DNA from 2 places in the Lutispora sp. genome. Region 1 is predicted to be linked to the other one. Evidence: a T-box and tRNA genes for the amino acid it is inferred to sense, from the RefSeq annotation. Region 1 holds a T-box; the other holds one or more tRNA genes.

Region 1 (3,571 bases):
CACAACCTTCGTCCCATTATGGAGATGAAGGTTTATTTTTTAGGATAAAATATTGAATGAAGGAGTGAAAATTCATGGGAAAGAAAAAAGAGCAGGATTTTGTAAAAGAGATTACCCCAATGGAAGAGGATTTTTCCCAATGGTATACGGATGTCATACTTAAAACTGATATGGTAGACTATGCGCCTGTAAAAGGATGCATGGTTATCAAACCTTATGGATATGGAGTATGGGAAGAGATACAAAGGGTTACGGATAGAAGATTTAAAGAAACAGGCCACAAGAATGCTTATTTCCCTTTGTTGATTCCGGAAAGCTTTTTAAAGAAGGAAGCAGATCATTTCGAAGGCTTTGCTCCTGAAGTTTTGTGGGTTACCCATGGAGGTAATGAGGAGCTTGCTGAAAGGCTGTTTATCAGACCAACTTCAGAAACCATAATCTGTACCATGTATTCCAAGTGGGTTCAATCCTATAGGGATTTGCCTGTATTGATCAATCAATGGGCAAATGTGATCAGATGGGAGAAGACAACAAGACCCTTCCTTAGAACCGCTGAATTCTTATGGCAGGAAGGCCATACAGTTCATGCCACTGAGGAAGAGGCTCAGGAAGAAACATTAAAGATGCTGGAAGTATACAGACAAGTGGCAGAGGATGAATTGGCTATGCCTGTAATCCTTGGCCAAAAGAGTGAAAAGGAAAAATTTGCAGGTGCCAACAAGACCTATACCATGGAAGCAATGATGCATGACGGCAAGGCTTTACAGGCAGGCACATCCCATAATCTAGGCCAGAATTTTGCTAAGATGTTTGATATTCAATACCTGGATAGAGATGGCGTATTGAAATATGGCTGGAGTACATCCTGGGGCGTTTCAACAAGACTAATAGGCGGAATAATTATGACCCATGGAGACAATAGAGGCTTGAAGATGCCACCTAGAGTCGCACCAATACAAGTTGTAGTTCTGCCAATAGCTTTCCATAAAGAAGGTGTATTGGATAAGGCGTTGGAAATCAAGAATGAATTAGCTAAGACCTTCAGAGTGGAATTCGATGATAGGGATACTTACAGCCCAGGCTGGAAGTTTAACTATTGGGAGATGAAAGGTGTACCTCTAAGACTGGAGATAGGGCCCAAGGATATTGAGAAGGGTCAGGTTACAGCAGTAAGGAGAGACACACTAGAGAAATTCACATTGCCTATGGAGGGCTTGACAGAAAAAATACAGGAGATATTGGACGATATTCATCAAACCATGTTTAATAACGCATTAAAAAATAGAGAAGAAAAGACCTATACAACTACAGATTATGAAGAAATAAAGAAGATAATGAAAGAGACTCCCGGATTTGTAAAGACCATGTGGTGCGGCAGCAGGGAATGCGAAGACAAGTTGAAGGAGGAAACTGCAGCTACTATAAGATGTCTCCCCTTTGAACAGGAGCACTTGGGAGATACATGTCCCTTCTGCGGTAAGAAGGCAGAGCATATGATCTATATAGCAAAGGCGTACTAGATAACATTTTTGTATAAACTGCTTGAAATTTTCAATAATAAGTAGTAATATATATTACAATCATATATTGGAAATGCATTGATGGGAAAAAGTAAATGTAACTGCCATAAAGAGAGTCGGCGGCTGGTGGGAGCCGATGGGCAAGGCATTGAATTCCATCCCGGAGCAGACTGTGATGAGCAGGAACGGTGAAAACCGTTAAATACTTGAGAGAGCAGCACATGCTGCTAACTAGGGTGGCAACGCGGATAACCTTTCGTCCCTTTATGGGTGCGAAAGGTTTTATTTTTTAAGAAATTAATAAGGAGGAAAAGATTATGTTGGATATAAGAGAAATAAGAGCCAATCCTGAAGAAGTCATAAGAAAGCTTAAAAGAAGAGGCGGGGAATATAGAATCTCTGAGATTCTGGAACTGGATGAAAAGAGAAGGGATATGCTGGCTTCTGTTGAAGAGCTGAAAGCCAAGAGAAACAAAGTATCCGAAGAAATCGCAAAGATCAAGAAGGCGAAGGGCAATGCTGATGACTTAATTGCAGAGATGAAAGTTGTTTCTGATAAGATTAAAGAAGATGATGATAAGGTAAGAGAAATAGAAGATAAAATCACACAAGTGCTTTTGACCATACCCAATACACCTAATGACAGCATACCTGATGGCAAATCAGATGAAGACAATAAAGAAATGAGAAAATGGGGAGAACCTACTAAATTCCCTTATGAACCAAAAGCTCATTGGGATATTGGAGAGGATTTGGGAATACTGGATTTTGCTACAGCTGGAAAGGTTACAGGTACCAGATTTACATTTTATAGAGGCCTAGGGGCAAGACTTGAAAGAGCATTGATAAACTTCATGCTTGATACTCATATAGCTCATGGATACACTGAGATATTACCCCCCTATATGGCTAACAGCAAAAGCATGCAGGGGACAGGACAACTGCCTAAATTTGAAGAGGATATGTTTAAGGTGAACAACACCGATTATTACCTTATACCAACAGCAGAAGTACCTGTTACCAATATACACAGAGAAGAGATATTGGAGGGAGTAGAGTTCCCAATAAAATATACTGCCTACAGTGCTTGCTTCAGAGCAGAAGCCGGCTCAGCAGGAAGAGATACCAGAGGGCTTATCAGACAGCATCAGTTTAACAAGGTTGAGCTGGTGAAATTCGCTCATCCGGATCATTCCTATGAGGAGCTTGAATCACTAACCAATGATGCAGAGAGAATCCTTCAATTATTAGGCTTACCATATAGAGTTGTATGCTTATGTGCAGGAGACATAGGATTTTCATCAGCCAAGACCTATGACTTGGAGGTGTGGATGCCTAGCTACAACAGATATGTAGAAATCTCAAGCTGCAGTAACTTTGAGGATTTCCAGGCCAGAAGAGCAGACATAAAATTCAAGGAAAATCCAAAGGATAAGGCTAGATTTGTTCATACTCTCAATGGTTCAGGAGTGGCAGTAGGCAGAACTGTGGCAGCTATACTGGAAAACTTCCAGCAGGAAGACGGAAGTGTCCTTATACCGGAAGTATTAAGACCTTATATGGGTGGCATAGATAAGATAAGTAAATAGCAGAAAGAGCTAAAAGTTCAATGGCGCTAATCATTTAAATATGATTGGCGTCATTTTTTTCATTGTATGAACTATTGGACGATTATAAAAATTAGTGATATAATTTCCTAGATGCCATTTGTAATAATTGTCATACATGACAATAAACACTAAAGGAGTGGGTGCAATGAAACGGTGCAGTTGGTGCGGTAACGATGAATTGTACATAAAATATCATGATGAGGAATGGGGTGTGCCTGTTTATGATGACAGGAAGCAATTCGAATTCCTTGTGCTGGAGTCTGCCCAGGCTGGACTGAGTTGGATAACAATACTGAGAAAAAGAGAGAACTACAGAAAAGCCTATGATGATTTTGATCCTGTATTAGTGGCAAATTACGGAGAAGAAAAAGTACAGGAACTGATGAGAAATGAAGGCATTATAAGAAATGAAAGAAAGATCAGAGCTTCAATAAATAACGC
Region 2 (3,571 bases), on a different contig from region 1:
AATCATGTATTTTTCCACACATAAACCTTATATAGACGCTTAGATATTATAGAAAAGATACTATTACTTCTCTCTCTAAATACTCAATGCTCTTACAGATACTGAGTATTTCTCTTTCATACTCCTCTTTGTTAATTATTCCATTCTTTAAGTGTTCAGGAGTAATGCTATTTATATTCTGCCTAATGGATCGAATGCAATAATCCACAGAATGTATTCCTCTTAAGTGTTTAGCACAAAACATACAAATTGCATCAAGGTTTCTCAATAAACCAAATTCTCCGTCCAAATAGATATAATTGAGTTTGCTATCTGCTCTATAAATATTTTTAAGCCCTTTTATCTTGTCAATACACCTATTAAATTCAACAATCTCACTATAAACTATTTTTTCCACAATCCACACCCCCTTCATTGATAAATTTATCAAGTTCACCTTAATTATAGACATATTTGTAAATACTGTCAATTTTGGTGCACACTCCCTTCAAGTTGGTAGGATTCGATTGCTTTCCTTGTGGTGTATTGTTCCTCGTTTTAGATGCAATTCCCATGGCAACAGTTGATCGCTAGCAGTTCGAATTTTTGGCCACCTAAATATAAGATTAGTTATTGCTTGATCGGTTGAACAATGTCTGTTTGAATTTATAACTGTCTGCATTGCTGGTAAAATCTATTCACCAAAAATGCGAGTTTTCTCTACATTTAACAGAGTTGACGATTTCACTACATGAAATTTAAATTAAATAATGTGAAAATATATATTGACATAAAAGCTGTATAAAAATATAATGAAATGGTTGGATTTAATTCCATAATGTTCTATAACATATATTCTAAACCATATATATTAAAGATTATATGACGCTATACGATAAAGGCAAGTCTAGCGAAAAGCAGGGACGTGAAGGTACGAGTTTAAGGTGATTTTTCTATGACAACTGAGACATCAAAATAGGTTTTTCAGCCATGGCATGTATAGCACCATGGTTTTTATTATTAGTATATAAACGAGGAGGATTCTTTTGAATTTTGTACAGGGCATCGCATGGCCAAAAGATATTTTTTATAAGAAAATTAACACACTAACAGAACTGCTTAAGTTTGACAATAATACATATGTACATTCACAAAATGTGGCAAGATACTCCACAAGACTTAATAAACTTCTGGGTACCGATATAGATGACAGAATAATGTATTACTCCGGGTTGTTCCATGATATAGGCAAATTGAAGGTAGATCTGAATATTTTGAATAAAGAAAGCGAATTACAGGATAATGAATTTGATATTATTAAAAAGCATTCAAGTCTGGGATATATAATGATGAAAAAATATCTCATGCCAAAAGAGATGCAGTATGCGGCTTTCTATCATCATGAACGCTGGGACGGAAAAGGTTACCCAATTAGACTCAAGGAAGAAGAAATACCCGTTGTGGCGCGAATTATAAGCATATGTGATGTATATGATGCTTTGACATCCGACAGACCATACAGAAAAGCCTTTACAGCAGATGAAGCAGTAAATATGATGAAAAATTTCAATGGACAGTTTGATCCGGAAATGTTTAAAGTCTTTATCAACAATTTGGATTCAATAGTCGACAGGTAACAGCTTAATAAAAAATCAAAACAGGCTTTCATCACATCGATGAAAGCCTTCATTTTACTATGTATGGCGGAGAGAGAGGGATTCGAACCCTCGGTACCCGTTTTGTAGGTACACACGATTTCCAGTCGTGCGCCTTCGACCAGCTCAGCCATCTCTCCGTTTGCTGCTCGCACTATGTTATTATACTAGAAAAAAAACTAATTGGCAACATGAAAATTTATCAAAGAGTCATATACATTTCGTATTGAGCTATTTTTTCTTTTTCAAATCCTAATTTTCTATAGAAACCATATAAAGTATGATTGTTTGGAAAGCTTGTGCCAAGCTTTGTCAGATTCAGCATTTCTATTGCGTTGCTAAGAAGAGCTGAGCCAATTTTCTGTCCTCTATATTTTTTGTCAACCCAAATCAAATTTATTCTGCCATACTCATTTATGCTCAATATGCCCACCATCTTATTATCCATAAAAGCACCATAATTATGCTGTCCTTCCGACTTCTCTATATAGGGGAAATCATTTTGCCAGTTTATGTACACATCTCCCATTCGTTCTCTGACATCTTCCAGTTGGCTAAACTCCACAGGTTTTATGTCATATTCATTATTGAAATTCTTCAATTTGCTTAAATCGGATAATTGAAAATATTGGAGTTCGTATATTTTTTCATAGCCATGTTTTTTGTAGAAATTCAGTGCTCTGTCATTCCCTATTATATTTTCCAACATCATTTGGCTGCAACCTTCACTGATGGCCCTTTCTTTATGAAGATAAAACAGTTCATCGGCGATTCCCGTTCCTCTGTAATCTGGAACAATACAAAAAGCACCGCATCTCATAGTTTTTATCCCCTGATAATCTTTTATACCGCCTAAAACAAGCCCTACAGGTCTATTTTTTTCTATGGCAATGAAAGAATGCTTCAATTCATTGCCTTCAGGGCCAAAAAATCTTTTTCTAAATGCTTCTAAAGGTAAGTCAAACTTAACAATGTAATCTGAAAATCCTTCGTTAAAACATTGATACACCATTTCAAAGTCCACATCATTACAATTTTTAAAAACCACAATCATCACCTACCATTCTATTAGAATGAGGTGGCGCAATGTCCCCCCACATCTTTGGTAAGATTATATCACAACTTTTACTCATCAGAAAGAAAAAAATGTTAAAAGCAGGCTCCTATGCCTGCTTCTCCTAGTTATCGCTTTCTGTCAGCTTCACTTCTACAGTTTTATATCTGTTCAATTCTCCGTAAGCTTCCACTTTTAAAACATCTCCGACTTTTTTACTTTGAATTATTTTTTGCAGTTGTTCTATGGTAGTTACCCTTTCATCATCGATCTTTGTGATTATATCGCCTCTCACCAGTCCTGCCTTGTCAGCTCCGCTTCCATCTATAACCTGCCTGATTAAAACTCCCTGGGGAACATCATACTGTTTTGCTGTTTTCTCATCTATAGTTTGGCCTGTAATTCCCAGATATGGTCTTGATACCTTTTTGTTCTCTATCAATTGCTGTATTATTGGCTTAGCTTCATTTATGGGAATTGCAAATCCCATGCCTTCTACCTGGCTCCTTACCAGCTTAAGAGTGTTTATTCCTACTACCTTGCCTTCAGAATTTACTAAGGCACCTCCGCTGTTACCAGGATTTATTGCAGCATCTGTCTGTATAAGCTTCATTGATCTGTTTCCAACAAACAGTTCTCTGTTTAGACCACTTATGATTCCTGCTGTCACAGAGCCTGCATAATCTGTGCCCATTGGGCTTCCTATAGCAACTGCAAGTTCGCCTACTTCCAGGGTAGATGAATCTCCCAGTTCTGCATAGGGCAGATTCTTTTCTTCCACCTTTATAACAGCTAGATCTGTCTGCACATCTCTGCCTACTACTTTTGCAGATAATTCTCTACCGTCATGGAGAACTACTATTATATTATCTGAACCGTCTAT

What was found. The T-box of region 1 lies ahead of serS (serine--tRNA ligase). A T-box ahead of a tRNA ligase gene usually reads a tRNA of that ligase, here a tRNA-Ser.
Region 2: it encodes a tRNA-Ser, which carries the amino acid that the T-box ahead of serS (serine--tRNA ligase) is inferred to sense. The anticodon was not compared.

Annotation. Positions count from the first base shown of each region.
Region 1 is NZ_JAWLCK010000109.1:5,292-8,862, forward strand. It holds gene proS (proline--tRNA ligase) at 75-1,520, shown strand; T-box leader at 1,590-1,787, shown strand; gene serS (serine--tRNA ligase) at 1,838-3,109, shown strand; partial or broken gene ACESM9_RS12660 (DNA-3-methyladenine glycosylase I) at 3,276-3,571, shown strand, end outside.
Region 2 is NZ_JAWLCK010000056.1:12,011-15,581, reverse strand. It holds gene ACESM9_RS09265 (hypothetical protein) at 1-2, shown strand, start outside; gene ACESM9_RS09260 (hypothetical protein) at 47-397, opposite strand; gene ACESM9_RS09255 (HD-GYP domain-containing protein) at 1,026-1,616, shown strand; tRNA gene ACESM9_RS09250 (tRNA-Ser) at 1,681-1,774, opposite strand; gene ACESM9_RS09245 (GNAT family N-acetyltransferase) at 1,837-2,688, opposite strand; gene ACESM9_RS09240 (S1C family serine protease) at 2,813-3,571, opposite strand, start outside.